DNA from 3 places in the Rhizobium hidalgonense genome. Region 2 is predicted to be linked to each of the others. Evidence: predicted binding sites of a transcription regulator. Region 2 holds the regulator's gene; each other region holds the start of a gene.
The links. Region 2 encodes PhoB, which activates phosphate uptake and scavenging genes when phosphate is short. Its sites were predicted from a motif close to TGTCATNNANCTGTCAT; they were not measured.

Region 1 (9,968 bases), 2.0 Mb from region 2:
CCAATTGTTCCAGTTCTTTGCACTGCCGGCAAAGACGTTGATGTCGGTCGGCCCCTTGATGCCGGGAATGACGCCGGTCGAGGTATATTGCCAGAAGGCCCAGCGGCGGTCGGAATAGGTCACTTCGGGGTGTTTTGCCACCGAGCGGACCCAGAAATGATAATCCTGGAAGTAGCCGGCGAGATTTTCACGGTGGAAATCGACCGAGGTGTAGATGATCGGACGCTTGCCGTAGTAAGCCTCCAGCCGGTTCATGAAACGCTGCATTTCGGAGCGCACCGTTTCCGCGTCGGGGCGGTAGCGGCAGGTCTTCGATTCGGCGTTCCATTCGACGTCGAGCACCGGCGGCAGGCGCATGGCCTCCTTCGGCACGTTGCGGATGAACCAGTCGGCCTGCTCGTCGGCCGAAGAACAGAAATAATAGAAATGATAGGGGGCGTGCGGGATGCCGGCGGCGCGCGCCTCGCGCCAGTATTCGTCGAAGCGCGGATCGACCCTGTCCTTGCCTTCCGTCGCCTTGATGAAGGCGAAGCCGACGCCGGAATTCCTCACCGTCGCCCAGTCGATATCGCCCTGCCATTTGGAGATGTCGATGCCATGGATCGCATTCTGCTGCGGATGCTTTGGGCCGAAGTCCTGAGGATCGGTGTCCTTGAAGCGCGTCTTGGGCTTGATCGATGCCGTTTCGAGATAGTCATGACCAGAGGAGGTGCAGCCGGCCAGCATGATGGCCAGGGGCAAAACGCAAAACAAAAGCCGGCGCATGGGCGTCCCGTCGTAACTCGAATGATCTCTTTGCCCCACAGCTTGACCTTCGGAAATGACGAGTCAGCAGAGGATAACCCTCTTTTCACCATATCAACGTAAAAAAACGGTTAGTTTCAAGTGAATTATGAGCGCTTGCTGACAATCGCCGCCCGCCAGGCATAACCGCCGCCGACGGTTTCAAACACCAATCTTGCGCTGTTTTCATGGGCTTGCGCTTCCAGGACCTCGCGCATGTCGGGGCGCGGGGTGACGTGGAATTTCGCAAGCCATGACTGCAGCATGCGCCGGAACCAGCCCGGCAGGCCTTCCTGCTGGCCGAAATCGACGATGTGCAACTGGCCGCCGGGATTGAGTGCGGCGATCGATGCATCGACGGCGCGTTCCCAGTCCGGGATCATCGACAGGGCATAGGATATCAGGATGCGGTCGAAGCCGCTGACGCCGAATTCGCGCGGCGTGAACGCCGTGGCGTCGGCGACGCGGAATTCCGGGATCGTCGCCTTGATGGCGAAGGTCTTGCGCGCCGAAATCAGCATTTCCTGAGAAATGTCGAGGCCGAACAGCTTGGCGGTCGGGAAATGCCTGTGGGCGAAGGCCATGTTGCGGCCGGTGCCGCAGCCGACCTCGAGCAGGGTGCCGCCGTCCGGCACGTCGAGATTGCGGATCGTGCTGTCGCGGCCGAGAAGGTAATATTTGCGGGTGAGGTCGTAGATATGGCGTTGGTAGCGGTACATGCCATCCATCAGGCTGGCATGTTCGTTGCTCTTTCCTGCCGTCTCGGTACCGACCTTGCTCACGCCTTCTTCCCGTAAATGTGGAAGCCGCCGTAGATTGCCGAGCGATCGAGCGCCGTCAGTTCACGCGACTTCTCCTCGAAATAGTCCCACTGGTCGCGGATCGAGGGTGACAGGCGGCCTTCGATGATGCTCTTTTCGGCGGCAGTGCGGAAGATCACGCGGGCGCCGTCACGCGCCGTGCGGGTGATTTCCCGCCAGACGTCGTTCAGCTGCTCGTCCGTCATCCAGTCCTGCGCGTCGAGCAGGATGTAGCGGTCGCGCGAGGCGGCCGGCTCGCGGGCCAGAAGCTCGGTGAAGCTTGCATGATGGACGTTGACGCGATCGACATTGGCGCGGATCACCTGGTAGTGCTCCGACTTCAGATAAGTCGGCAGCGGGCCTTCCTCTTGCGTGCCATAGCGGCGGCCGAAGGCCTGCCAGGCGAAATAATTGTCGCGCATCGGGAAATGACAGGCGAGCTTTTCCAGGCGGTGCTTCAAGACCGGGGCGATCGAATGATCGGCGGCGAGGCTTGCGAGCTCGTCATATTGCTGCGGCGGGATGCCGAGGCCGAAGAGCGAGCTCTTGCGCCCGGTGATCCAGCGGACCACCGGCTTTTCGAACAGCGGCGCGATCTGCTCTTCGAAGAACTGGCGCTGCTCGCGGATCGAGCGGGTCTTGGTCATCTCGCGCAGCTTGACGCCATGCAGGCGGGCAAGAAGGTGGGCTGCGCCGATGAAGCGGCCGAGCAGCCCGGTTTCGTAGATGTTGCGGTCGAAGACGGTGACGCGGCGGCGGCCGAACTTGCGGCCGTTCCAATAGCTGCGGGTCGCCTCGTCGAGCTGGGCGGCGAGATGCTGGTCATAGGCGCGGCTGTTCGACTTCTCGTTCGGCATGGCCAGGAAGCGGACGAGATCGGTATGGCCGGGAAGATGCTTGAAAGTGGCAAGCTTCAGGCGGTTCAGCGCGATATGGTGCGGGTTGAGATCGACGACGTCGATCGAGGCCGGTGCCTTGGAGAGATAAGCGAGCATGTTGCAGCCGCCGGAGCCGATGGTGACGATGCGATGGTTGGGCTTCAGCTCCATTGCCTGCATGTCGAGATCCGGATCCTCCCAGATCTGCGGATAAACGAGGCCGGAGAAGAGAAGGCCGAAGAGACGCTCGGAAAATCCATCCTTCGAAAAAGCCTTGTGGCGGAGAAGGGCGTCCTTGAGTTTCCGGTTCTTGCGGAAGCCGGCATCCGGTGCAAATTCTGACATGAGTCTGTCACCTTTTTAGCGTTCAGGGCGTGTAGCGCGCCACTGCTACAGTTTGATGACGTGGGCTGTGTGGCGCCGTTCTCCGGAAAGATCGCCCTCCTGGTAAAGTGATCGCAATGGCGGCTGTTCTTGGCTGCAGCCTCTTTCCGGCGCCTGTGATTCCTGCTTCTCTCACGGCATGGAGGAATGCCATGCGATTTGTTCTGCGTATTCTGAAGGCGCTTGCTCTCCTTGTCGTACTCTTCGTTATCGGCGACGGCGGCTGGCTCTTCGTCCGGCCGCCGGAACTGCTGCGTGTCGGCGACGGCTATGCCGCCAAGATCGTCTGTTCCAATGTCTTCATCGCCGGCCGGGAGGCCGAGGAGGTGCTCGAAGATGATGTTCAGGCGCCCGGAAATCCGCTGCTGCGGCTGGTGCGCGTCAGCGTCGACCGCGACAACGGCCGGGTGACGGCGCGTTTCCTGGGACTGTTTGCACCGAGTTATGCGCTCTATCGCGGCGCTTTCGGCTGTACGAGCGTGCCAGATGGCAATTTCGAGGCGGCGGCAAATGCGGTGCCTTTCGATGTGCCGGCGGGGGTGGAGGTGAACGAGGCCCTATGGCCGGAGGGGGAGGGCGCCGGCGATCGGCGTGACGCGAAGATCGCCGCTCTGCTTACCGATGCCCGGCTTGCCGGCCCGACCATGCGGGCGATCGTGGTGGTGCGCAATGGTCGCATTGTTGCCGAAGCCTATGGTCCCGGCTTTTCCGCGAAGACGCCGCTGATCGGCTGGTCGATGACGAAGACGGTGAATGCTGCGATCGTCGGCCGGCTGATGCTCGACGGCAAGATTTCCTTCGACGACGACGATTTGCTGGCGCAGTGGAAGAACGACGGGCGCGCCAAGATCAAGGTCTCCGATCTGCTCGGCATGGAGAGCGGCCTTGCCTTTAACGAGGATTATGGCGATGTCGCCGATGTGACGCGCATGCTCTATCTCGATCCCGGCATGGTATCGCTGCCGGCCAACGCACCGATGGACGCAGAGCCCGGCAAGCGCTTCCGCTATTCGAGCGGCACGGCGGTGCTTTTGTCACGCATCTGGATGGATAGGGTCGGCAATGCACAGGCGGCCTTTTCCTATCCTGGCGACGCGCTGTTTTCGCCGCTCGGCATGACGAGCGCCGTCTTCGAACTCGATGCGCGCGGCACCTTTGCCGGAAGCTCCTATCTCTATGCGACGGCGCATGACTGGGCGCGTTTCGGGCAGTTCCTGCTGCAGGACGGAGTTTGGGACGGCCAGCGGCTGCTGCCGGAGGGTTTTGTCGGCGCCATGCGCACGCCGACGGCAGCGTCGAACGGCCGCTATACGCAGGGCCAGGCTTGGCTGGCGCCCGGCGGTTCAAATGCTAAATCTGGGCTGCCTGAGGATACGTTCTGGCTGACGGGGCATGATGGGCAGAGCATGGCGATCGTGCCGTCCGCCGATCTGGTCGTCGTGAGACTCGGCCTGACACCGAGCTGGCTCGGCTATCAGCCGCAGACGCTTCTCAAGGCTGTTCTGGGGGCCTTGCCGCAAACGGGAGCACCGCAACAGCAGGCCGTGTCGCAACAGCCAGCGCAGCCGCAGCCATAGGCGACTTCCGTCGTTCCAGTCGTTTATTGTTTAATAGTTGCCCTGGGCGATGTCGGTCATGCCCTTGCGCTTGGCGTCGTAATAATAGCCGCGCGCATAGAGGCGCACGGCATCGTCTTCCCTGCTGTCGGAGACAAGCCAAGCGCCGCGCAGATATTTTGCGGCATATTTGATATTGGTCTCGGCATCGAAGAGACCGCCCGGAGCGCCGTCATACCCCATGGACTTGGCCGTATTGTACTTGATCTGCATCAGGCCGAAATAGCCGCGCTTGTTGTAAGCCTTGGGATTGTAGCGGCTCTCGCGATGGACAATGCGGTGGAGCAGGGTCTCGGGAATTTCGTAGAGCTTCGAATATTTCTGAATGAGCTTGGTGACGAAGCTCTTTTCGACCGTCGGCGCATCGTCTTTGTCGTCGTCACTGAACATCGGCGGTGCCGTCGGCGGATCGATCGGCCCGGATTCGTCGAAACCGTAATCCATGCTGGCACGCGGTGTGGTGTCGACTGCGGCAAGTGCTGCAAGCGCACTGTTTTGCGGTGTCGCCGCAAAGGCGAGCTGCGTCGTCGGCTGCGCCGGGGTTCCCGGACGCGGCGTCGGCACCACGGACTGGATCGCCGTCATCTCGGGCGTCAGCGGGATCTGCGCATAGGCGGCCGGCTGCATGGGAAGATCGGCAGGCTGAGAGGCTGTCACGCTCGGCATCGCCGTTGCGGTCAGGGAGGGGGATGCCTGGGGAATGGTGGCACCGGCGACCTGACCGGCCGCGCCCTCCGCTGTCGGGATAGCCGCAAGTGTGGCATCTTCACCGGGTTTCGGCATCGGCACCACAGTCTGGGCGGCTGTCAGTTCGGCCTGGGAGGTGTATTCGACGCTGGCGCATCCCGTCATCACGCCGCAGAGTATCGTCGAAACGACAAGACTGCGTTTCAGGCCGGACAATCCGATCGCTACCATTCCGCCACTTTCGTGAAATCGCGCCGCCCCGGCAGCGTTAAAAAAGTTACTAAAAAGCTTAAACCCTGCCGACCCCATTAACCTATTTGTGGCATTCCGGCAACCACGGATTATTTCCAAGCTGAAACAGGGCGATACCCGGATTTCTAAGCCGCAATGCGGCGATAGCCGGCCGTTACGGCGCCTGCGGCGATCAACAGAGTGCCGCCCGTCCGGTTTACGGCGCGCTGGACGCTTGCCTTGCGAATCAGTCCACGAGCGGAATGGGCGAGAAACGCGTAGGTGGCGGCGTTGAGGATCGCCAGCACCAGGAAGGTCGCTTCCATGATCGCCATCTGCCCGAAGAAGGGTAAGGCGGGATTGAGGAACTGCGGCACGAAGGCGACGAAGAAGATAATGCTCTTCGGATTTAGCGCCGTGACGACATAGGCGTGGAGGAAAATCTTGAGCGACTTTTCCTCCGGCAGATTGTCGTTGTCGGCAACAAGTTCGCCGATGATTGGAGCCCGCCACAGCTTGATTCCCAGCCAGATCAGGTAGGCGCCGCCGATCCACTTCAAGACGGTGAAAAGCGCGGCGGAGGCGGCCAGGACGGCGCCGAGCCCAAAGAGAGACGCGGTCATTGCGGTGAAGTCACCAAGTGCCACGCCGCCCACCGTCGCAAACGCAGTCCTGCGTCCATGACCGAGCGCATAGGAAACGACGAGCAGTATCGTCGGCCCCGGAATGGCCAGCATGATGGCGGATGCGGCCGCAAAAGCGAACCAGGCTTCAAGTGACATGGTGTCTCCTCCTATTCCTCAGGAACAAGCAAAGACACCATATTAACCATCCGTCAATCACGCTTCTTTGTATTTCTGGCCTATATTGTCCATGACTTCGGCAAACCATGCCGTCGACAGGTCGAAAGCCTTGCCGCCCTTGATGCGCGGGAATTCTATAGTGCGCAATTTACCGTTTTGCGCTTCATCGTGGCCGGTGACGCCGGAGACTTTGTTGAGCGCGCTTTCGACGGCGAGATCGACCATGCTCTGGATCAGCCGGAGGTCGTCGCTATTGGCAGGCGCCGAGCGGGCGAAGTAGCCTGATTTCTGCACGAGAGAACGCTCGGCGTTCAGCAGGCTGGCGAACTGCTTCTGGAACCAGGCGCCGACGTTGATCGTGTCGATCTTCACATGGCCGAAGGCGTCGCGCTTGACGGTCTCGCCGGCGGCTTCGCGCTCCGCGACGATGGCGTCGAGGCAAGCGCCCTCGGAGACGAAGACGGTGGCGTGGCCGTTGCGGTCCATGCTTTCCTTCAGGCGGGCGGCCTCGGCGTCGAGGTCGAAGGCCATTTCAGGCAGGTAGACGGCGTCGATGCTTTTGAGACGCGCGTCCATCATCAGGCCATCGACATACTGGTTGCGGCTGGTGCGCTGGAGATAGGCGCCGGCGGTAGCGGCCGTCAGCCAGCCGCAATGGCGGCCCATGACCTCGTGGATGACGAGGGTGCGGGGCGCGGCCGTCTGTTCATTGCCGACATTGTCGAAGAAATGTGCGCCGACCTCTGCGGCCGTCCAGGCGCCGAGCGACTGGCGGATCGGCACGACGTCGTTGTCGACGGTCTTCGGCAGGCCGACTACGGTGAGGTTGTAGCCGTTGGCGGCGAGATAGGCGGCAAGGTCGGCGGCGGTGGTGTTGGTGTCGTCGCCGCCGATCGTGTGGAGAATGGTGATGCCGTCATTGGCGAGGCGTTCGGCGGCGACCCTGAGCGGGTTGTCGCCTTCCTTGACCAGGCCGCGCTTGACGCAGTCGGCGGCATTAGTGAGCTTGACGCGGCTATTGCCGATCGGCGACCCGCCATAACGATGCAGCAGTGGCGCCTTTTCGCGCATCTCGCGGGTGATCGCGATGCTGTCGCCGAGCAATACGCCCTGGTAGCCGGACTTGTAGGCGACAATATCGAGGTCGGGGGCAATGTCGCTGTAGCGTTCGATGAGGCCGCCGACGGCGGAGGAAAGACAGGGCGCCAGGCCTCCGGCGGTCAGCATTGCAACTTTCTGCTTGGCCATGATCCCTCCTATGGCGTTTCGGTGCGGCGGCGTCAGCTATAGGCGTCGCATCGAATTCGACTCGAGTGACGCGCTTCAGTGCATTGTTTTCATGCATGTCGTTATCCCGGACCCGCTGCACACTTCCGGGCAACATGCATGAGGGCATGGATGCGGCAGGGAAAGGAGCCTGTAAAGTAAAGAATTTACGAAAAAGCGCCTTTCTGCCGCGCGGCGACCCTAAGAGCTGATATAATCGTTTCAAGCCCGTTCTGACTGCCGAGAACTCTTGTGGAAATTGCCGGCGCGGCGCGCTGCGAAGCGGAGGTGCCGAGCGCACGAGGAACCTTTGCTGCGTTGCGACAATTACCAAATCGTGAAAACTGTGTTCGGCCCTACGACCAATAGTCGCCTTGCAAAGGCTACGATTCTTTGGTCAAGCTGTTTGCATATAAGTCGACAAGCATGCGAGAGATTTCGATGTCCTTCTGGGAAAAACTGTTGAATGCCATTGGCAATACCGCGGGCAATGCGCTGTCTGCGGTCGTCGAGGCTATCCGAACGGTTTTCGAAGGCGATCCCGAGACCCGGCGCAAGGTGGCTTTCTCCGTGGCGATCATCGCGTTGTCGGCCAAGATGGCCAAGGCCGACGGCATCGTCAGCGAGAAGGAGGTCGAAGCCTTCCGCGAAATCTTCGAATTCCCTGAAGACCAGGCAAAGAACGTCGCCAGGCTTTACAACCTCGCACGCCAGGACGTGGCCGGCTACGAAGCCTATGCCGAACGGCTCTCGACGCTCTGCGTTACCTGCGCGGCCAATTGCACGGTACTGGAAGACGTGCTCGACGGTCTCTTCCATATCGCCAAAGCCGATGGGCTGATCCACGAGAAAGAATTGAATTTCCTCAGTCATATCGGCGAGATCTTCCAGATGAGCGAGACGCGCTTCGAGCAGATTGCCGCCCGTCACGTCTCGTCCGGCGGCGATCCCTACAAGGTGCTCGGTGTTTTGCCCTCGGACGATTTCCCGACCATCCGCCGCCGCTATCATGGTCTCGTCAGCGAACATCATCCGGATCGGCTGATCTCGCGCGGCGTGCCGAGGGAGTTCCATGTTATTGCCAATGAGCGCATGGCGGCGCTGAACGCCGCCTATGAGGCGATCGAGAAGGAACGCCGCGCCGCATGACCTCTTTCGAGGCCGACTGCGGGAGTGCCCGCGTGCAGCCTTCGCCGAACCATGGCGAGCGCGCGGACGGGCGTCGTCCGGACATGATCCTGTTGCACTATACCGGCATGCCGACGGCTTTCGGCGCGCTCGACTGGCTCTGTCGCGCCGAGAGCCAGGTTTCCAGCCATTACTTCGTGCATGAGAACGGCGAGGTGGTGCAGCTCGTACCGGAGGTCCGGCGTGCTTGGCACGCGGGCAAGAGCAGCTGGCACGGCGAGACGGATATCAATTCGCTATCGATCGGCATCGAGATCGCCAATGCCGGCCACCCCGGCGGGCTTCCCGATTATCCGAAAGAACAGATCGCCGCGGTAATCGAATTGTGTCGCGACTGTGTCAAACGTTGGTCGATCGCACCGGAACGAGTCCTTGGGCACTCCGATGTGGCCCCAGTCCGCAAGGTCGATCCGGGCGAAAAATTCCCCTGGGCCGAGCTCCACAGGGCGGGCATCGGGCACTGGGTCGAGCCGGCAACGATCACCGGCGGGCGCTTCTTCCAGCGGGGTGATGCCGGCCAGCCTGTCGAAGCGCTGCAGTCAATGCTGTCTCTCTATGGATATAGCACTGAAATCACAGGCCAATTTTCCGACAAGACGGCGGGCGACGTAGAAGCTTTCCAGCGCCATTTCCGGCCTGAACGGGTGGATGGCATCGCCGATTTCTCGACGATCGACACGTTGCATCGGCTGCTGTCGGCGCTGCCGCGTTATTCCTGATTCCTCGGCAATTACTGAAACGCCGAATTTCGCATTGCAGCGCGAAATTCGGCCTGCCACATCATTTCCCTATTATCTCCTCATTGCGATGGTCTAAGAACGTCCGCCAAGCGGTCTCGTGGTTGTTTTCGAGTTAAACCGCGGGCGTTATGTGAAACGATAAGAATTACCGTGAATTCAGATCGCTCTTTGATCTAGAATTCATTATGACAGCGAGGCGCGCCGTCTGGAAATTCTTTGGGTCGGAGTGTTCAAGACTACATGAGAAAACTGATTGTTGTTGCTGCAACGTGCGTTGGCATGGTGCTGGCGGGAAATAGCTTTGCCTTCGCGAATGATTGGGGTGTGCGATCCGATGCGCCGGTGAAGAAGGTCGAGCGTCCTTCGAAGAAGGCAGAGCGTCCGTTGAAGAAAGCGGAACGTTCGGTCAAGCCGGCGAAGCGTCCGCTCAAGACGGCGGAACGCCCGCTGAAGACGGTCGAGCGCCAGAGCGGCTATCCCGTCGCCGATGTTTCCGCCAATTCCTATTCCGCGCTGATCAGCAAATATGCGAACCAATATAATGTACCTGTTGCCCTGGCGACCGCGGTCATCCGCGTCGAAAGCAATTTCA
Region 2 (9,968 bases):
TTCCACCATGTTCTGCCGCTTGCTATGCCCGGCATCCTCACAGGCACGATCATCGGCCTGGCGCACGCGCTCGGCGAGACCGCGCCGCTGCTATTGATCGGCATGGTCGCCTTCGTCGCCAACGCGCCGACGACACCGCTCGATCCCTCGACGGCTCTGCCCGTGCAGGTCTATATGTGGGCCAACGAGGCCGAACGGGCCTTCGTCGAGCGTACTTCGGGTGCCATCATCGTCCTGCTCCTGTTCCTGATCGTCATGAACTTGGGCGCCATCCTCTTGCGTCGTCGCTTCGAGCGCCGCTGGTAAACGGAGTTACAAGATCATGAACATGTTGACCGAAGCTGCAGTTGAAAAGGCGCTGGATCAGAAGATGAGCACCGTTCCTTATAAGATGATCGGCCAGGACGTCTCGGTTTACTACGGCGAGAAGCGCGCGCTTTTCGATGTAAACCTGAACATCCGCGAAAACACCGTCACGGCGCTGATCGGTCCGTCCGGCTGCGGCAAGTCGACCTTCCTGCGCAGCCTCAACCGCATGAACGACACGATCGACGGCTGCCGTGTCGCCGGCAAGATCACCCTCGACGGCGACGACATCTATGATCCGGATATCGACGTCGTCGAACTTCGCGCCCGCGTCGGCATGGTCTTCCAGAAGCCGAACCCGTTCCCGAAGACAATCTATGAAAACGTCTCCTACGGCCCGCGCATCCATGGCCTTGCCAAGTCGAAGGCCGATCTCGACCAGATCGTCGAGACCAGCCTACAGCGCGCCGGTCTCTGGAACGAAGTCAAGGACCGCGTGCATGAATCCGGCACCGGCCTGTCGGGCGGTCAGCAGCAGCGCCTCTGCATTGCGCGTGCCGTCGCCGTCAGCCCCGAAGTCATCCTGATGGACGAGCCCTGCTCGGCGCTTGACCCGATTGCCACCGCCAAGGTCGAGGAACTGATCCACGAATTGCGCGAGAACTACACGATCGTCATCGTCACCCACTCCATGCAGCAGGCCGCGCGCGTCTCGCAGCGCACCGCCATGTTCCACCTCGGCAATCTCGTCGAGGAGAACGACACCGACAAGATGTTCACCAATCCCGACGATCCGCGCACCCAGGACTACATCATGGGCCGCTTCGGCTGATTTTGGCGATACGAAGCTTTCCGTTATTCGAAGGACAAAGCCCCATGGCATCGACACATATCTATTCTGCCTATGATGATGATCTGAAGTTCCTGTCCAGGCGGATTTCCGAAATGGGCGGCCTGGCCGAGCAGATGGTTGCCGAATCCGTCCGGGCGCTGGTCAACGGCGACACGGCGCTGGCGCAGAAGGTCATCTCCGACGATGTGATCCTCGATCACGCCGAACGCGAAATCGGCGACAAGGCGATCGTTACCATCGCCCGCCGTCAGCCGATGGCCGCCGATCTGCGGGAAATCATGGGTTCGATCCGCATTGCCGCCGATCTCGAACGGGTCGGCGACCTTGGCAAGAACACCGCCAAGCGCGTCATCGCCGTCCAAAGCACCGGCGTTCCCCGCAAGCTCGCCCGCGGCCTTGAGCATCTGTCCGAGCTGGCGCTCGTCCAACTCAAAGAAGTGCTCGACGTCTACACGACGCGCGCCGCCGACAAGGCCAGTGCGATCCGCGAGCGCGACAACGAGATCGACGCAATGTACACTTCGCTGTTTCGCGAGCTCTTGACCTACATGATGGAAGATCCGCGCAATATCACCAGCTGTACGCATCTTCTCTTCTGCGCCAAGAACATCGAGCGCATCGGCGATCACGCCACCAACATCGCCGAGACGATCTATTACATGGCAACCGGCGCCCAGCCGGAAGGCGACCGTCCGAAGGACGACAGCGCCAACACCGTTGGTGCAGTCACGGAATAACCGTCCGCACCCGTCAATTGCGCGCGCGCCCATGTGGGGCGCGCAAAGAGGTCGCAGCCACTTTTCTGATTTTGCGCAGGATGCATTGCTTAAATCATCCCCGGTTTAAGGATCATGCGCGAGGAGACCAATACGCATGATCCCGAGAGTTGCAGTAGTTGAAGACGAGGAGGCGCTCAGCGTGCTTCTTCGCTACAATCTCGAAGCGGAAGGCTTCGAGGTCGATACCATCCTTCGTGGCGACGAGGCCGAAATCAGGCTTCAGGAACGCACGCCCGACCTTCTCATCCTCGATTGGATGCTGCCCGGCGTCTCCGGCATCGAGCTCTGCCGGCGCCTGCGCATGCGGCCGGAAACCGAGCGCCTGCCGATCATCATGCTGACGGCGCGCGGCGAAGAGAGCGAGCGTGTCCGTGGGCTTTCCACAGGAGCCGACGATTACGTCGTCAAGCCCTTTTCGACCCCCGAGCTGGTTGCCCGCGTCAAGGCGATGCTGCGCCGCGCCCGCCCCGAGGTGCTGTCGACGGTATTGAAATGCGGCGATATCGAGCTCGACCGCGAAACCCATCGCGTCCACCGCAAGAGTCGCGAAGTCCGCCTCGGCCCCACCGAATTCCGCCTGCTGGAATTCCTGATGTCGTCGCCGGGCCGGGTCTTCTCCCGCTCGCAGCTCCTGGATGGCGTCTGGGGCCACGACATCTATGTCGACGAACGCACCGTCGACGTCCATGTCGGCCGCCTGCGCAAGGCGCTGAATTTCTCCAACATGCAAGACGTCATCCGCACCGTCCGCGGCGCCGGTTATTCGATGGAAGCCTGAGGCTGAGGGAGTGCGTGGTCGGCGTTCCCGCCTGCACAGCCCTTCCCACGCCCTTTCATCGCACCGGCGCGGCGTATGAGCCGGCACCGCCTTTCCTCCGTCATCCAGGCACCACCTCTCCTCCGTCATCCCAGGGCTTGACCCTGGGATCCATGCGGCTGGCACTGTGAGAAGAGCGATGGCATCCAGCTGCAGGGAAATTATCGAAGCCGAGTGCCTGGTTGTGGATCCCAGGGTCAAGCCCTGGGATGACGGAATGTATGGCTGGCTTTGTTGCCAAACACAAAGGCCGCCTTCCCACTCTACTCATAAAAAAACGGGCCGCGCGGCCCGTTTTTCATGTCCAGCGATGCCGCTTCTCAGCCGGCCCGCGCTGCCGCCCGGCGGCGTTCGTTGATTGGCTGGTAGGCAAGCTTCTGATGATAGCCGCAATAGGGCGAATTGTCGGGGGATTCGCAGCCGCAGAAATGGAAATCGTCCTTCAGCGGATCGCCGACCGGCCACTTGCAGGTGCGTTCGGTCAGTTCCGTCAGGCCGAGGCGGCGCGAGATCGGCACGACCACGTTGCCCTTCGGCACGTACTCCATTTCCTCGACCGTTTCGATCTCGATCTCTTCCTTCAGCATCGTTGCGCCCTGCTGGCGGGTAACGGTGCGGGTGGTGATGCGAGAGGCATAATTCGGTGCGCGCGGCGCCGAGGTATTGCGTTTCGGCGTGCGCGCCGTGGCGGCGGTGCCGCCGGCCTTGGCGCGGCCCGGAAGGCTGAGCCTATGTACTTTACCGATCACAGCGTTTCTGCTGACACCGCCAAGTTGCGCCGCGATCTGGCTGGCGCTCAGTCCTTCGGCCCAAAGCTTCTTGAGTTTCTCGACCCGCTCGTCTGTCCAGTTCATGCCCTGTCTCCACCTTCTGCGTTGGTGATGGCAGAATCCCTCACCGTTGTCCCGGAAGCCTCCGAAACAAGAAACGCTTGATCAATTTTGGTGACTAGTTCCGCCGCATGCAGTCTAGTAATTGAACTTTAACCTAGTGTGAGGCTGACTCCCTGACAAGAGTCGCGGGAATCCGGATGAATCGAATTCGTAGTTTTCCCCAACTTGCTGCCCCGGCGTGGCATTTCTGCAATATTGCCTGTTGAAGACTGAAAATGCCGCTGTACACCCTTGCTGCATACGCTAAGGGCGCAGTTTTGTTGACATTGCAGCGCGAAAAGGAAATAGTGCCGCTGGCCGCCGCAAGGCGGCATTTTTGATTTTTCGGGCCTGGTTTTTTCTTAGCCGGAGTCCGCTGCTGGATAACATCGATAGGAGACTCGCGCCATGGCCGAAGCCGCGCCGCTTTATGACACCTACTCTCGTGCCCCGCTGCGGTTCGAGCGAGGCGAGGGCGTGTGGCTGATCACCGAGAGCGGCGAGCGATATCTCGATTTCGGCGCGGGCGTCGCCGTCACCTCCGTCGGCCACAGCAACCCGCACGTGGTCGCAGCGCTGAAGGAGCAGGCCGACAAGGTCTGGCACCTTTCCAATATCTATGAGATCCCCGGCCAGGAGCGCCTGGCAAAACGGCTGACGGACGCCACCTTCGCCGACAAGGTGTTCTTCACCAATTCCGGCGCCGAGGCGCTCGAATGCGCGATCAAGACGGCGCGCCGCTACCAGTTTTCCAAGGGCCATCCCGAACGCTTCCATATCATCACCTTCGAAGGCGCCTTCCACGGACGCACGCTCGCGACGATCGCCGCCGGCGGCCAGGAGAAATATCTCGAAGGTTTCGGCCCCAAGGCGCCGGGCTTCGACCAGGTGGCGTTCGGCGATATCGAAGCGGTCCGCGCCGCCATCACCGATGCGACGGCGGCCATCCTCATCGAGCCGGTGCAGGGCGAGGGCGGCGTACGCCCGGCCACCCCCGAATTCATGAAGGCGCTTCGCCAGCTCTGCGACGAACACGGCCTGCTGCTGATCCTCGACGAGGTCCAGACCGGCGTCGGCCGCACCGGCAAGCTCTTCGCCCATGAATGGTCGGGCGTGACCCCCGACATCATGGCGGTCGCCAAGGGCATCGGCGGCGGGTTCCCGCTCGGCGCCTGCCTTGCCACGGCGGAAGCCGCCTCCGGCATGAAGGCCGGCACCCATGGCTCGACCTATGGCGGCAATCCGCTGGCCATGGCCGTCGGCGGCGCCGTGCTCGACATCATTCTCGCCGATGGCTTCCTCCAGCAGGTGCGCGACGTCTCGCTCGTCTTCCGCCAGGGCCTCGCTTCGCTGAAGGATCGTTATCCCGATGTGATCGAGGATATCAGGGGCGAGGGGCTTCTGCTCGGCGTCAAGGCCGCCATTCCCTCGGCCGAACTGCTGGAGGCGATCCGCGCCGCCCATCTGCTCGGCGTGCCCGCCGGCGACAACGTCATCCGCCTTCTTCCGCCGCTCGTCGTCACCGCCGAGGAAGCCCGCGAGGGCCTCGCCCGCCTCGAGCGCGCCGCCGAAAGCATCCGTGCCGCCAAGGTCAAGAAGACGGCTTGAAGGGATTGTGCCTTCGGGCGCACGACAGGTTAAGAACATGGCTCCTAAACATTTCCTCGATCTTTCGGCGGTCACATCAGCCGACCTCAGAACCATCATGAACGATGCGCTCGCCCGCAAGCAGGCCTTCAAGGCCGGCAAGGGCGACAAGCCGCTCGCCGGCAAGATGCTGGCGATGATCTTCGAAAAGCCCTCGACCCGCACTCGCGTCTCCTTCGACGTCGGCATGCGCCAGCTCGGCGGCGAAACGCTGTTCTTGTCCGGCACCGAGATGCAGCTCGGCCGCGCCGAGACGATCGGCGACACCGCCAAGGTGCTGTCGCGTTATGTCGATGCGATCATGATCCGCACCACCGAGCATTCAAGGCTCAAGGAGCTTGCCGAGCATGCGACCGTGCCTGTGATCAATGCGCTGACGGATGACACCCATCCCTGCCAGATCATGGCCGACATCATGACCTTCGAGGAGCATCGCGGCCCGATCAAGGGCAAGACCATCGCCTGGACCGGCGACGGCAACAATGTGCTGCATTCGCTGGTCGAAGGCGCAGCCCGCTTCGGCTATCGCATGAACATGGCCGTGCCCCTTGGTTCGGAGCCCAAGGATCACTATCTGAACTGGGCCCGCAATGAGGGCGCCGAAATCATGCTCTGCCATGATGCCGACCGTGCGGTCGAAGGCGTCGATTGCGTGGTGACCGATACCTGGGTCTCCATGAATCAGGAACATCGGGCCCGGGGTCACAATGTCTTCCAGCCTTACCAGGTCAACGCGGCCTTGATGGCCAAGGCCGGCAGCGATGCATTGTTCATGCATTGCCTGCCTGCTCATCGCGGTGAGGAAGTGACGGATGAGGTGATCGACGGTCCGCAATCCGTGGTCTTCGATGAAGCGGAAAACCGTCTTCATGCGCAGAAGTCGATTCTTGCTTGGTGCCTGGGCGCGATCTGAACCATAATCGGATGTTGCGAGTCATAGACCCGCGGCCGCGCGAGTGAAGGGCACGCTGACCCATCGCTCCGAAAACTAGGAGTAAAGCCATGGCAGAAGCTGCAGCCGCCCTCGGCCAGTTCGATTTCGCCGGCGATGATCATGTCGTCCCCTTTCAGGTGGAGGGGCTGGATGTGCGCGGCCGCGCCGTCCAGCTCGGCCCGATGCTCGATGCGATCCTCGAGCGCCATCATTATCCGGCCCCTGTCGCCCGGCTGCTCGCCGAAGTCGTCGTGCTGACGGTGCTGCTTGGCACTTCGCTGAAATTCGACGGCAAATTCACCGTGCAGACCAAGGGTGATGGCCCGGTCGATCTTCTCGTCGCCGATTTCTCGACGCCGGAAAATGTCCGCGCCTATGCCCGTTTCGATCACGCTCTGCTCAACAAGGCGATTGCCGCGGGCGAAACCGAGCCGGAGCAGTTGCTCGGCCGGGGCGTGCTCGCCTTCACCATCGACCAGGGCAAGTTCGGCCAGCCCTATCAGGGCATCGTCGAGCTCGACGGCACCTCGCTCGAGGAGATTGCCGGCGTCTATTTCCGCCAGTCGGAGCAGATCCCGACGCGCGTGCGGCTGGCTGCGGCCGAACTCTTTGACCGCGACGATGCCGGCAAGCCGCGCCATCGCTGGCGCGCAGGCGGCCTTGTCGCCCAGTTTCTGCCGGAAGCGCCGGAGCGCATGCGCCAGCCCGATCTCCACGGCGGCGACGGCGACACCGGCGGCCGCCCGCATGGTGAGGATGACGCCTGGACTGAAGCCCGTTCGCTGGTCGAGACCATCGACGCCGATGAACTGACCGATCCGCTGGTTGGAACCGAGCGGCTGCTGTTTCGCCTGTTCCATGAGAGAGGCGTGCGCGTCTACGAACCTCGGGCGGTCTTCGACCGCTGCAGCTGTTCACGGGACAAGATCAAGGGCGTGCTGAAAGGCTTCACTGCCGAGGAAATCGAGGCCAGCCAGGAGAATGGCGAGATCGCCGTCACCTGCGAATTCTGCTCAACGACCTACCGCTTCGAGCCGACCGAGCTTCAGCCGGCAGAATAGGATCGGTTTTAATAGGTTGTTGACTGGTCAAGCCCGGGTGCGGGCACTGCGTCCAGGTTGGTGCTGACAGGAAGGCTGCATCCGACCGTAGCCGAACACATCCACGCGCAGTGCTTGCGGCATGGATATTCGGGTCAAGCCCGAGTATGACGGAGGGTGGTGGGGGCAGCGACCGGCAAGAGGCGGACCGTCTGGGAATTCCAGCAAACTGCCCAAGCGATTTTGCGTGAGAAGCATGTAAAACAAGAGCTACCACTTCCAGCAAAAAACGCTGCACACTTTTGATGAATTCGCTCCCGGCCCCTCGCCTCTTGCTAGCCTTTGCCCCCACCCTCCGTCGTCCTCGGGCTTGACCCGAGGACCCATGCGGCAAGCGCGGCGTTCGTGTTCGCACTATCAACTTCGGCGCTACACGTCAGTTGAGCACCCGCAGCAGCCCCGGTGAATCCAGCGAGAAGGCCGGGATGTCGACATCGAACATCTCGCCTTCATCCGTTTCCATCTGATAATGGCCGAACATCAGCCCGGAGGGCGTGTCGAGCGGGCAGCCGGAGGAATATTCGTAGGTGTCGCCGGGGCTGAGCCGCGGCTGTTCGCCGACGACGCCCGGGCCGGTCACCTCGTCCACCTGTCCATTCTGGTCGGTGATGTTCCAGTAGCGGTTGACCAGGCGCACGGCGACGCCGGAATTGTTGCTGATGACAATCCGGTAACCCCAAACGTAGCGATCGTCTTCCGGATCGGATTGCTCCTCCAGATAAAACGGTTCGACGACGACTTCGATCTCTCTTGTGAGGGCGCGATACATGCCTTGCACCTTAGTCAAGATATGTTACCCGTATCTTATAAAGAGGCCCAGTCCGTCAAGAAACGGAACGTTGATCAGCGATGAAACAGCCGTGATCGAAGGGTTTTCGATCGTTAAGCCTAATTGTCAGTGTTAATTTACTTCCGAACGCCGGCACGGGCGAACTTGTTCCGCTGCGCGTAGCGGCCGGTAGTGGCCGAACCGCGAATGGGTCCGGCCACTATTCCAGTTGGTCAGGCCGAAACCTTGGCAAGCGCCTTGGCAAAATCCTCGATCAGGTCGTCGGTATCCTCGATACCGGCCGAAAGGCGGACCGTGCCCGGGGAGATGCCGAGCTCGGCGCGCGCCTCCTCCGACAGGTTCTTGTGGGTGGTCGTTGCCGGATGGGTGATCAGGCTCTTGCTGTCGCCGAGATTGTTGGAAATCTTGATGATATCGAGTGCGTTCTGCAGCGCAAAGGCCGCATCCTTGCCACCCTTCAGCTCGAAGGCGACCAGTGTCGAGCCGCCGGTCATCTGCTTGGCAATGATGTCGGCCTGCGGGTGGTCCTTGCGGCCGGGATAGATCACCTTGGCGACCTTGCCCTGCTCGGCCAGGAAATCGGCGATCTTCGCGGCATTCTGCGTTTGCTGCTTCACACGCAGCGGCAGCGTCTCGATGCCCTTCAAGAGGGTCCAGGCATTGAACGGCGACATTGCCGGGCCGGTATGGCGGAAATAGTCGTGCAGGTTCTCGTCGATCCAGTCCTTGTCGGCCAGCACGACGCCGCCGAGGCAGCGGCCCTGGCCGTCGATGTGCTTGGTGGCGGAATAGACGACGATATGGGCGCCGAGTTCCAGCGGCTTCTGGAAGAGCGGTGTCGCAAAGACATTGTCGACGACGACCTTGGCGCCGATCTGGTTGGCGAGCTTGGCGACGCCAGCGATATCGACCACCTCGAGCGTCGGGTTGGTCGGGCTTTCCAGGAAGAACACCTTGGTGTTCGGCCGGATTGCCTTTTCCCAGTTGGCGAGATCGCGGCCGTCGACGAGCGTGCATTCGATGCCGTATTTCGGCGCCAGGGTTTCGACGACCCAGCGGCAGGAGCCGAAGAGGGCGCGGGCGGCAACGATATGGTCGCCCGCCTTGACCTGGCAGAGGATCGCAGCAGAGACGGCCGCCATACCGGAAGCGGTGGCGCGGGCGTCTTCGGCGCCTTCGAGCATGCACATGCGCTTTTCGAACATGTCGTTGGTGGGGCTGCCGTAGCGGGCGTAGATATAACCGTCCGTCTCGCCCTTGAAGCGGGCTTCGGCCGCTTCCGACGTCTCATAGACGAAGCCCTGCGTGAGATAGATTGCCTCGGAGGTCTCGCCATATTGCGAACGCAAGGTTCCGCCGTGGACGAGTTGGGTTGCCGGGCGCCAGGTCTTGCTCATGCCATCACCTTCACATAACAAAAAAACCGGCCGCAAAAGCAGACCGGTTTCAACCCGGTCTTTTTAGCCACTTGTTTAACGTGGCTGCAAGCCGACCGGCCAAATCACCACGGGATAATTCTGCAATACTGCTGTTAGCTGCTTGCGTCAATTCCCCGAGTTTGGTTTTGTCGGCGGCAAAATGATGGATGGGGCATGATGGCTCGTGAAATGGGAATTCTGGCGGACCGCGCGATCGCGGCGCTGTTTGAAACGGGGCGTCTGAACTCCGAGCGGGAGCTGGACCGCGACCAGATCCAGCCGGCAAGCCTCGATCTTCGCCTGGGCGCCAAGGCTTTTCGCGTGCGCGCCTCCTTCATGCCAGGCCCCTCGCATCTGGTCTCGGACAAGCTCGACCGGCTGAGCCTGCATGTGATCGACCTCTCGGAAGGGGCGGTGCTCGAAACCGGCTGTGTCTATATCGTGCCGCTGAT
Region 3 (9,968 bases), 370 kb from region 2:
AGCGATATCCCGCTTCTCAAAGTCCATGACGTTTCGAAATTCTATGGCAACCGTATCGGCTGCCGCGACGTTTCCTTCGAGCTCTGGCCCGGCGAAGTGCTCGCCGTCGTCGGCGAATCCGGCTCCGGCAAGACGACGCTGCTGAACTGCCTTTCCACCCGGCTGCTGCCGAGCACCGGCAGCGTCGAATATCACATGCGCGACGGCACTTACCGCGACCTTTACCGCATGAACGAGGCCGAGCGGCGCTTCCTGATGCGCACCGACTGGGGCTTCGTGCATCAGAACCCGGCCGACGGCCTGCGTATGGCGGTCTCGGCCGGCGCCAATGTCGGCGAAAGGCTGATGGCGATCGGCGACCGGCATTACGGCAAGATCCGCGCCTCGGCGATCGACTGGCTCGAACGCGTCGAGATCGATACCGACCGCATCGACGACCAGCCGCGCGCCTTTTCCGGCGGCATGCGCCAGCGCCTGCAGATCGCCCGCAATCTCGTCACCGGCCCGCGCCTGGTCTTCATGGACGAACCGACTGGCGGCCTCGACGTTTCGGTGCAGGCGCGCCTGCTCGATCTGGTGCGCGGCCTCGTCAATGATCTCGGCCTGTCCGCCATCATCGTCACCCATGATCTCGCCGTCGCCCGCCTTCTGTCGCACCGGATGATGGTGATGAAGGATGGCTACGTCATCGAACACGGGCTCACCGACCGGGTGCTCGACGATCCCAGAGAACCCTACACGCAGCTGCTCGTCTCCTCGATCCTGCAGGTCTGAACGTAGGGTCCCCAATCAGGAAGAAGACATCATGCCAACGCCTCTCGTCGTTTCCGAAGTCTCGAAGAGCTTTACCATGCACCTGCGCGACGGCATCAAACTGCCCGTCGTCTCCGATGTCGCTTTTTCCGTTGCATCAGGCGAATGCGTCGTGCTCGGCGGCCCCTCGGGCATCGGCAAGAGCTCGCTGCTCAAGATGATCTACGGCAATTATGCGGTCGACACCGGCCAGATCCTCGTCCGCCACGACGGCCGCGTCGTCGATCTGGCCGCCGCCGATCCGCGCACCGTGCTCGATGTGCGGCGCAATACGCTCGGCTATGTCAGTCAGTTCCTGCGCACCGTGCCGCGTGTGGCAGCGATCGACGTGGTTGCCGAACCGCTGGTGGCCCGCGGCGAAGACGCCGGCGCCGCGCGGGAAAAGGCCGGCGCGCTGCTGGCCAAGCTCAATCTGCCGGAAGCGCTGTGGCAGCTTCCGCCCGTCACCTTCTCCGGCGGCGAGCAGCAGCGCGTCAACATCGCCCGCGGCTTCATCACCGAACACACGATCCTGCTTCTCGACGAACCCACAGCCTCGCTCGACGCCAGGAATCGTGCCGTCGTCGCCAGCATGATTGCGGAAAAGAAGGGGGCCGGTGTCGCCCTTCTCGGCATCTTCCACGACGAGGAAGTGCGCGAGGCGGCCGCCGACCGCATCCTCGACGTCCAGCAGTTTTCTCCTCGAAAGATCGCCGCATGAGCCGCAAGCTAGGCATCGAGCCCTATATCCATCAGACGGCTGATATCAGCGACTCCACCTTCGGGCGCTATACCGAGGTCTCCGAACGCTGCCGCATCAGCGAAGCCACTTTCGGCGACTATTCCTATATCATGCAGGATGGCTCCGTCTGGTGCGCGACGATCGGCAAGTTCGTCAACGTCGCTGCCGCCGTGCGCATCAACGCCACCAACCATCCGACCTGGCGGGCGACTCTGCATCATTTCACCTATCGCGCCGCCGACTACTGGCCGGACGGCGACATGGAGACGGATTTCTTCGCCTGGCGGCGCGCAAACCGCGTGACGATCGGCAACGACGTCTGGATCGGTCACGGGGCCACCATCCTGCCCGGCGTCAACGTCGGCAACGGCGCGGTCATCGGCGCCGGCGCCGTGGTGTCGAAGGACGTCGCTGCTTATTCGGTCGTCGGCGGGGTGCCGGCCAAGCTCATCCGCGAGCGGTTTTCGAAAGCGGTCGGCGAACGCATGGACAGGCTCGCCTGGTGGGATTGGGGACACGACCGGCTGCGCCTGGCGCTGGAGGATTTTCGCAACCTGAGCGCGGAAGATTTCTTGGCCCGCTACGACGATTAAACCTCCGATATAGGCTCGGAGAATTGTGACACGACTTACACAAATATGACATTTGAGGTTCATCAAGCGGGACTAATGCGATGCTGACCAAGGCCTGGAGTGCAGGGGGAAAGCATGATGTTCGAGCTGAAGAATGTCACACGTCGCTTCGGAAAAAAGCTCGCTGTCGATTCCGTCACGCTCGACATTCCGCAGGGCCAGATGGTCGGCATCATCGGCCGCTCCGGCGCCGGCAAGTCGACGCTGCTGCGCATGATCAACCGGCTGCAGGAGCCGAGTTCCGGCTCCATCCATTTCGCCGACGTCGAGGTCTCCGGGCTTCGCGGCCGGGCGCTGCGTAACTGGCAGCGCGATTGCGCGATGATCTTCCAGCAGTTCAACCTGGTGCCGCGCCTCGATGTTCTCACCAATGTCATGCTCGGCCGCCTCAACCACCGCTCGACGCTGATGAGCCTGCTCAATATCTTCACCCGCGAGGAACGTGTGCATGCGATCGCAGCGCTGGAACGCCTCGGCATCGAGCAGACGGCGCTGCAGGCGGCCGGCACGCTTTCCGGCGGCCAGCAGCAGCGCGTGGCGATCGCCCGCGCGCTGATGCAGAACCCGAAGATGGTTCTCGCCGACGAACCGATCGCCTCGCTCGATCCGCTGAACGCCAAGATCGTCATGGATGCGCTGCGCGATATCAACGAGCGCGAGGGCATTACCGTCATCACCAACCTCCACACGCTCGACACCGCCCGTAATTATTGTGAGCGCATCGTCGGCATGGCCGGCGGCCGCATCGTTTTCGACGGCAAGCCCTCGGAGCTGACCGCCGAGGCGGTGAAGGCGATTTACGGGACCGACAAGGATGGCGCCGGCATCGACGAAACGATGACCTCGACCTCCATCACTATCGCTCCCGAGCGGGCAGACAATCAATCCGCCGGCACCCAACCGCTGGCGCTGGCCGGCCTCTGAGAGAGGCGGCCGCGATCGAGCGCCCGCGTCAAGGGCACACTTCTTCGTAACGGGAGGCCGGGGACACCGGTCAATAGGAGAGACACATGTTGAAGAAAGCACTCTTTGCGGCAACGGCGCTCTTCGCGCTCGCCGGCGGCGCGCATGCTGCAGACCTCAAGGAATTCCGCATCGGCATCCTCGGCGGCGAAAACGAGACCGACCGCCTGCGCAACTATGCCTGCCTTGCCGACCATCTGAAGCAGGAATTCGGCTTCGAGAAGGTCTCGCTGTTCCCGGCCGCCGATTATGACGGCGTCATCCAGGGCCTGCTCGGCGGCACGCTCGACTTCGCCGAACTCGGCGCTTCCGGCTACGCCTCCGTCTACATCAAGGACCCGAAGGCCGTTACACCGATCCTGACGACGCAGCAGAAGGATGGTTCGACGGGCTATTACGCGATCGGCCTGGCGCTGAAGTCCTCCGGCATCAAGAACATCAAGGACGCCAAGGGCAAAAAGCTCGGCTATGCCGATCCGGACTCTACCTCCGGCTACCTCGTTCCGCTGACGCAGATCCCGAAGGATACGGGCATGCCGAACGACAAGTTCTTCGCCTCGACGCAGTTCAACGGCGGCCACGAGAACAACCTGCTCGCCGCTTACGACGGCAAAGTCGACGTTGCCGTCGACGACAGCTCCGGCATCGGCGATTTCAAGGACGGCTACACCTCCGGCACATTCCGCAAGGAAGTCGACAAGGGCGCCGTCGATCCGAACAAGCTCGTCGAAGTCTGGCGTTCGCCGCTGATCCCGAACGGCCCGCTCGTCGTGCGCAACGCGCTTGGCGAAGACTGGCAGACGAAGCTTGCAGCCTTCTTCACGGCTCTGCCGGAAAAGGATCACAAGTGCTTCGCAGCTGTCGAAGGCGGCGATTACAAGGGCTACGCCCCGGTCAAGCACGACTTCTACAAGGCCGTCGTCGAAGTCCGCAAGGCTGCCATCGGCGGCTGATCGTCTTTCGAATACGGGGCGGCCGGCAACGGCCGCCCTTTTCTTAGTGACCAGGCGAGGCGTTCATGACTGTTGCCGATACACAGCCGCACATGCAAAGCACCCAGGAGATCGGCACCGCCTGGGACCGGATGGTCGCCAAGCGCCGCTTCTACACCGTGCTCGGCCTCGTCATCCTTGTTGCGGCTTTCGTCAGTTCCGTCCGCTTCGCCGATGAGAGCAATGCCGGCCATTTCTTCGAGCGCCTGCCGCATCTTTTCGATTTCCTCAGCTGGCTCATCCCCAAGGACTGGAACGACGTCTGGCGCGCACTGTTCGACATAACGAGCGTCAACGACAGAGGCGGCGAGGAATTCAATTTCGACAAGGGCCGCGCCTACGTCTGGGGCGCTTTCTACATTCCCGAATATTTCGAGCTGATGATCGTCACCATCAACGTGGCGCTGATCTCGACGATCATCGCCTTTGTCTTTGCAGTGCCTTTGAGCTTCTTTGCCGCCCGCAACCTGACGAATTCCTGGCTGCTGCGCATCTTCGCCAAGCGCCTGATGGAATTCCTACGCGCCTTTCCCGAGATCGTCATCGCCGGCCTGTTTTCGGCGATCCTGTCGATCGGACCGGTCGCCGCCATCATCGCCATCACCCTGCATACGATCGGCGCGCTCGGTAAACTTTTCTACGAGGTGGCCGAGAATATCGACATGAAGCCGCATGAAGGCATGAAGGCCGTTGGCGCCAACTGGTGCGAGCGTGTGCGCTTCGCCGCCCTGCCGCAGGTGCTGCCGAATTTTACCTCCTATGCGCTCTTACGCCTCGAGATCAACGTGCGCGCCTCGACCATCATCGGCGCTGTGGGCGGCGGCGGCATCGGCGAGGAGCTGAAACTGTCGATCTCGCGCGGCTTCGGCGCCAAGACGATGGCACTCGTTCTGCTGCTGTTCGTGACGATCGTCGCCGTCGACCAGTTCTCCGCATGGCTGCGCCGCCGACTCGTCGGCGATCACGCCTTCCTCCTGCAACATTGAGGCCGCCATGACGGTGATCGACGCCAACCGCATGCATGAGATAGAGACGCGCTATCCGGAATATTTCCACCGATCGTTCCGCCAGCGTTTCGGCGGACTGATGATCCTCATCGCGACGCTGCTCTACAGCCTCTATGCCGTCTGGTTCTTCGATCTGCCGAAGCTCTTTGCCGAGGCCCACTGGGAGCGCGTCGGCATCTATCTCAGCCAATGGGTGAGCTACGACGTGCAGCCGGAATTCCGCATCGGGGACGACGGCTCGATCGACATCCGCTATCCACGTTTCTCGCCGCTCGGCGACAATCCGCATCCGGACTGGCTGGTCAACAATCCCGACGGCAGCATCACCGTTTCGATCAGCGGCACGAGCCGCAGCGTCACCGTCTCGAAGAACGAGACGATCGTCACCGCCCATGGCGTCAGCGTTCCCGTCGAGGTTTCGAGCGGCGCGCCTGAGGTCGTCGGGCCGGTGCCCGGCTGGATGACCGTTTATGACGACAACGTGCTCGCCGATCTCGGTTTTGCCGGCAATGTCAACATTTCCGTCGACCGGGTGAAAATCCGCAAGCGTTTCATCGGCTGGGCGAATTTCATCTTCGACACGCAATCCTCCTTCTTCGACAAGCCCGCCGGCGAGGTCATCGGCCTCATCGTCTCCGGGCCGCGCATCAAGCCCGAGCAGTCCAACCTGTCGCTCGCCTTCGACGACGTCTGGAACAACAGCGAATGGCAGCACGGCGATGTCTGGACCAAGCTTTTCCAGACGATCGTCATGGCCTTCCTCGGAACTTTGCTCGGCTCGCTCGCCGCCTTTCCGCTGGCCTTCATGGCGGCGCGCAACATCACGCCGAACCGCTTCCTGAACCAGATCCTCAAGCGCTTCTTCGATTTCCTGCGCTCGGTCGACATGCTGATCTGGGCACTGTTCCTGACGCGCGCCTTCGGCCCCGGCCCGCTTGCCGGCAGCGGCGCGATCTTCCTCACCGAGACCGGCACGCTCGGCAAACTCTATTCCGAAGGGCTGGAGAATATCGACAACAAGCCGCGGGAAGGCATCCAATCGACCGGCGCCCAGACCGTGCTCGTCCATCGTTACGGCATTATGCCGCAGATCGTTCCCGTCATCGTCAGCCAGACACTCTACCAGTGGGAATCGAACGTGCGCGGCGCGACCATCATCGGCGCCGTCGGCGCCGGCGGCATCGGCCTCAAACTGTGGGAGGCGATGCGCACCAACGCCAACTGGGAAAACGTCGCCTACATGGTCATCCTGATCCTGATCGTCGTCTTCATTTTCGACGCCGCCTCGAACGCGCTGCGCCACCGGCTGATGGGCACGAAGGCACACTGACCCCCCGGTCGAAGATGATGGTGGCGCTGCCGTCATCATCATTCTGTCACGGAAATCTTTTAGCCGGGAACCTGCTTGCGGTTCACCGCCAAATCACTGCACATTGCGCTCCCCGTTTCGACGATCCCCAGGATAAAAGCCTTGCGCTACGCTCTCTATTTCACGCCGTCGAAGGATGATCCCCTGACCGGCGCGGCCTCGCTCTGGCTCGGCCGCGATGCGTTTACCGGCGAAACCTATCCGGCACCCGACCATGAGACACTCGGGGCGGCAGAGCAGTTCGAGCTGACCGCCGATCCGCGCCGCTACGGCTTTCACGCGACGATCAAGGCGCCGTTTTCGCTCGCCGCCTCCGTCACCGAACAGGATTTCATGACCGTCGTCGAGGATTTTGCGGCGCGCACGCAGGCCTTCGAAATCCCGGAACTGGTGCTCGGCCAGCTCGGCCGTTTTTTTGCCCTCGTTCCCGGTTCTCTTCATCAACCGCTTCAAGATTTTGCCGCGAAGGTGGTAAAGTCATTCGAACCGTTCCGCGCAGCGCTGTCTCCGGCCGATATGGCGCGGCGCAACCCGGAGAAACTCAGCGACAGCCAGCGCGCCAATCTGCAGCGCTGGGGTTATCCTTATGTGATGGAGGATTTCGGCTTCCACATGACGCTCACCGGCCAGGTGCCCGGGACACGCGCCGAAGTGATGAAAACCATTCTGACCGAGCGTTTTGCCGATTTCATCGGCCGGCCGCTTTCGATTACCGGCCTTGCGGTCTTCACCGAGGAGACGCGCGGCGCCCCGTTCAAAGTTCATTCCTGGCTGCCGCTTACCGGCGCCAAAAGCTGAAAGACCTGACGACATGAGCAAAGAGACCGTGTTTTCCAACGCCCGCATCGTTCTCGAGGATGATATCCTCTCCGGCTCGATCCTCATTCGCGACGGCAAGATCGCCGATATTTCCGAGGGCAATTCGGTAGCCTGTGAAGATTTCGAAGGCGACTATGTCATTCCCGGCCTCGTCGAGCTGCATACCGATCATCTCGAAGGCCATTATCAGCCGCGCCCCGGCATTCGCTGGAACAAGACCGCCGCAGTCCAGGCGCATGATGCCCAGATCGTTACCTCGGGCATCACCACGGTGTTCGACTGCCTGCGCATGGGTGCGGATGAGGACGGCGGCTTCGAGCATGGCGAGATGCGCGACATGGCCGACGCCATCCAGTCGGCCGAGAATGAAGGCCGGCTGCGCGCCGAACACCTGCTGCATCTGCGCTGTGAGGTCTCGGCCGACAATGTGCTCGAACATTTCGCCGATTTCGAACACGACCGGCATGTCCGGCTAGTCTCGCTGATGGATCATGCGCCCGGCCAGCGGCAGTTCCAAACGATGGATCAATATATCTTCTACTATCAGAAGAAGCGCGGCCTGAGCGACGAGGTCTTCGCCCGTTTCGTCGCCAAGCGCCAGGCAGAATCGGCGCGCAATTCGACGCCGCATCGCAACGCCATCGCCAAGGTCTGCGCCGAGCGCGGCATTACCGTCGCGAGCCATGACGATGCGACGCTCTCTCATGTCGACGAGGCGATCGACAACGGCGTCCGCCTCGCCGAATTCCCGACCAGCTTCGACGCAGCGCGGGCCTCGCACGGACATGGGATGAGCGTGCTGATGGGTGCACCGAATATCGTGCGCGGCAAATCCCACTCCGGCAATATCGCCGCCCGCGACCTTGCCGAGATGGGCGTGCTCGACGTGCTGTCCTCCGATTACGTGCCGCTCAGCCTGCTGCATGCGCCCTTCATCCTTGCCGATGAAGTCGAAAGCATTACACTGCCGAAGGCGATCGCCATGGTGACGTCGACGCCCGCCCGAACCGTCAGCCTCGACGATCGCGGCCGGATCGCCACCGGGCTGCGCGCTGATCTCGTCCGCGTCCACCGTTCGCATGGCGTGCCGGTGACACGCTCCGTCTGGCGCCAGGGACGCCGTGTCGCATGACGCATGAACCTCATCCGGGAGCTGGCGCCGAGCGCGGAATCATGGTCGTCGTCGTCGGACCGAGCGGCGCCGGCAAGGACACGCTGATGAACCTCGCTGCCCGGCGTTTTTCCGGGCGTGACAACGTGCATTTCATCCGCCGCGTCATTACCCGCCACCGCGATGCCGGTGGCGAAAATCATCTTTCGGTCTCTCTCGAAGGCTTTGCGGCCATGGAGCAGTCAGGCTCCTTCGCGGTCTGGTGGGAAGCGCACGGCTTGAAATACGGCATTCCGGCCGAGGTCTCCGTCGCCCTTTCCAAGGGCCATGTCGTCGTCGCCAACGGCTCGCGCTCGGCGCTTTACCGTTTCCAGGCCGCCTTCCCACGGCTGAAGGTCATCAACGTCACCGCCAGCGCCGAAGTGCTTGCCGGCCGGCTGGAGGCGCGCGGACGCGAAACGCATGAGGATATCATGGCACGGCTCGCCCGCGGACCGCTGACGGTGCGCGGCGACTATGACGTGACTGAACTCGACAATAGCGGCTCGCTCGAAGAGGCCGAACAGAAGATGATCGCGATCCTCGAGGGGTTGCTGGCCGAGGCGCGCTGAGCGCAATCGAGAGGAAGGGCATGCGCGCCATCAAAGTGGTCGACTACGATCCCTCCTGGCTGCGGCTCTTTGCCGAAATCAGCGCCGAGCTCTGGACCCTGCTCGGCGACCTCGTGCTGTCCATCGATCATATCGGCAGTACGTCGGTGCCCGGCCTGGCCGCAAAGCCGAAGATCGACCTCGATATCGTCACGATCTCCGACGACGTTCTGCCGACGGCGATCGATGCGGTGCGCTCTGCCGATTTCGTCTTCCACGGCGATCGGGGAGTGAAACGCTGGGCCTTCACCCGGGATCACCAGGGTTACGGATTCAAGCTCTATCTCTGCGGACCCGACAATCATGCGCATCGCGAGCGCATCCTGTTTCGCGACTATCTCCGAAATCACCCGGCAAGAGCCCAGGCCTATGCTGAGCTGAAACGCCGCCTGGCTGTGGAGGCAGGCGGCGATTGGGATTTCTACACCGGCGGAAAGACCGGGTTCGTCAGCGAGACGGTGCGGCTGGCAAGCTTGAGGACATGAATCGGAGTGCGTAGCGCACGCCGTGCCCGATCAATCGCCGTCGCCCCGCCCGGAGACGATCTCGCGCTTGCCGACGTGGTTGGCCGGGCCGACGAGGCCTTCCTTCTCCATGCGCTCGACGAGGGACGCGGCCCTGTTGTAACCGATGCCGAGGCGGCGCTGGATGTAGGAGGTCGAGCATTTCTTGTCGCGCATGACGACCTTGACCGCCTGTTCGTAGAGCTCGTTGCCATCCTCGGAGGCCATCGCGCTCTTGTCGAAGACGGCGCCGGCTTCTTCCTCTTCCGTCTCTTCCTCCTCGTCGGCGGTGACGGTGTCGAGATATTCGGGGCGCCCTTGCGTTTTCAGATGGGCAACGACCTTTTCGACCTCGGCATCCGAGACGAAGGGGCCGTGGACGCGGGAA

Region 1: the regulator PhoB is predicted to act here: its motif matches at 2,851-2,867, upstream of FFM81_RS06820 (BtaA family protein).
Region 3: the regulator PhoB is predicted to act here: its motif matches at 2,162-2,178, upstream of phnC (phosphonate ABC transporter ATP-binding protein).

Annotation. Positions count from the first base shown of each region.
Region 1 is NZ_CP054027.1:1,444,146-1,454,113, forward strand. Features, by position in the region: gene FFM81_RS06810 (glycoside hydrolase family 25 protein) at 1-765, opposite strand, end outside; gene FFM81_RS06815 (class I SAM-dependent methyltransferase) at 891-1,565, opposite strand; gene FFM81_RS06820 (BtaA family protein) at 1,562-2,806, opposite strand; gene FFM81_RS06825 (serine hydrolase domain-containing protein) at 2,998-4,422, shown strand; gene FFM81_RS06830 (lytic transglycosylase domain-containing protein) at 4,453-5,379, opposite strand; gene FFM81_RS06835 (LysE family translocator) at 5,526-6,161, opposite strand; gene FFM81_RS06840 (pyrophosphate--fructose-6-phosphate 1-phosphotransferase) at 6,219-7,430, opposite strand; gene FFM81_RS06845 (J domain-containing protein) at 7,890-8,597, shown strand; gene FFM81_RS06850 (N-acetylmuramoyl-L-alanine amidase) at 8,594-9,355, shown strand; gene FFM81_RS06855 (lytic transglycosylase domain-containing protein) at 9,617-9,968, shown strand, end outside.
Region 2 is NZ_CP054027.1:3,785,499-3,795,466, reverse strand. Features, by position in the region: gene pstA (phosphate ABC transporter permease PstA) at 1-306, shown strand, start outside; gene pstB (phosphate ABC transporter ATP-binding protein PstB) at 323-1,138, shown strand; gene phoU (phosphate signaling complex protein PhoU) at 1,183-1,896, shown strand; gene phoB (phosphate regulon transcriptional regulator PhoB) at 2,033-2,716, shown strand; gene FFM81_RS18415 (GcrA family cell cycle regulator) at 3,076-3,609, opposite strand; gene FFM81_RS18410 (aspartate aminotransferase family protein) at 4,036-5,235, shown strand; gene argF (ornithine carbamoyltransferase) at 5,273-6,187, shown strand; gene FFM81_RS18400 (Hsp33 family molecular chaperone) at 6,277-7,269, shown strand; gene apaG (Co2+/Mg2+ efflux protein ApaG) at 7,685-8,077, opposite strand; gene FFM81_RS18390 (O-succinylhomoserine sulfhydrylase) at 8,311-9,495, opposite strand; SAM riboswitch at 9,538-9,616, opposite strand; gene FFM81_RS18385 (2'-deoxycytidine 5'-triphosphate deaminase) at 9,691-9,968, shown strand, end outside.
Region 3 is NZ_CP054027.1:4,151,486-4,161,453, forward strand. Features, by position in the region: gene FFM81_RS20265 (alpha-D-ribose 1-methylphosphonate 5-phosphate C-P-lyase PhnJ) at 1-1, shown strand, start outside; gene phnK (phosphonate C-P lyase system protein PhnK) at 1-774, shown strand, start outside; gene phnL (phosphonate C-P lyase system protein PhnL) at 806-1,513, shown strand; gene FFM81_RS20280 (DapH/DapD/GlmU-related protein) at 1,510-2,127, shown strand; gene phnC (phosphonate ABC transporter ATP-binding protein) at 2,245-3,090, shown strand; gene phnD (phosphonate ABC transporter substrate-binding protein) at 3,177-4,082, shown strand; gene phnE (phosphonate ABC transporter, permease protein PhnE) at 4,148-5,107, shown strand; gene phnE (phosphonate ABC transporter, permease protein PhnE) at 5,115-6,458, shown strand; gene FFM81_RS20305 (DUF1045 domain-containing protein) at 6,600-7,295, shown strand; gene FFM81_RS20310 (alpha-D-ribose 1-methylphosphonate 5-triphosphate diphosphatase) at 7,309-8,448, shown strand; gene phnN (phosphonate metabolism protein/1,5-bisphosphokinase (PRPP-forming) PhnN) at 8,445-9,038, shown strand; gene FFM81_RS20320 (GrpB family protein) at 9,059-9,562, shown strand; gene FFM81_RS20325 (DNA translocase FtsK) at 9,593-9,968, opposite strand, start outside.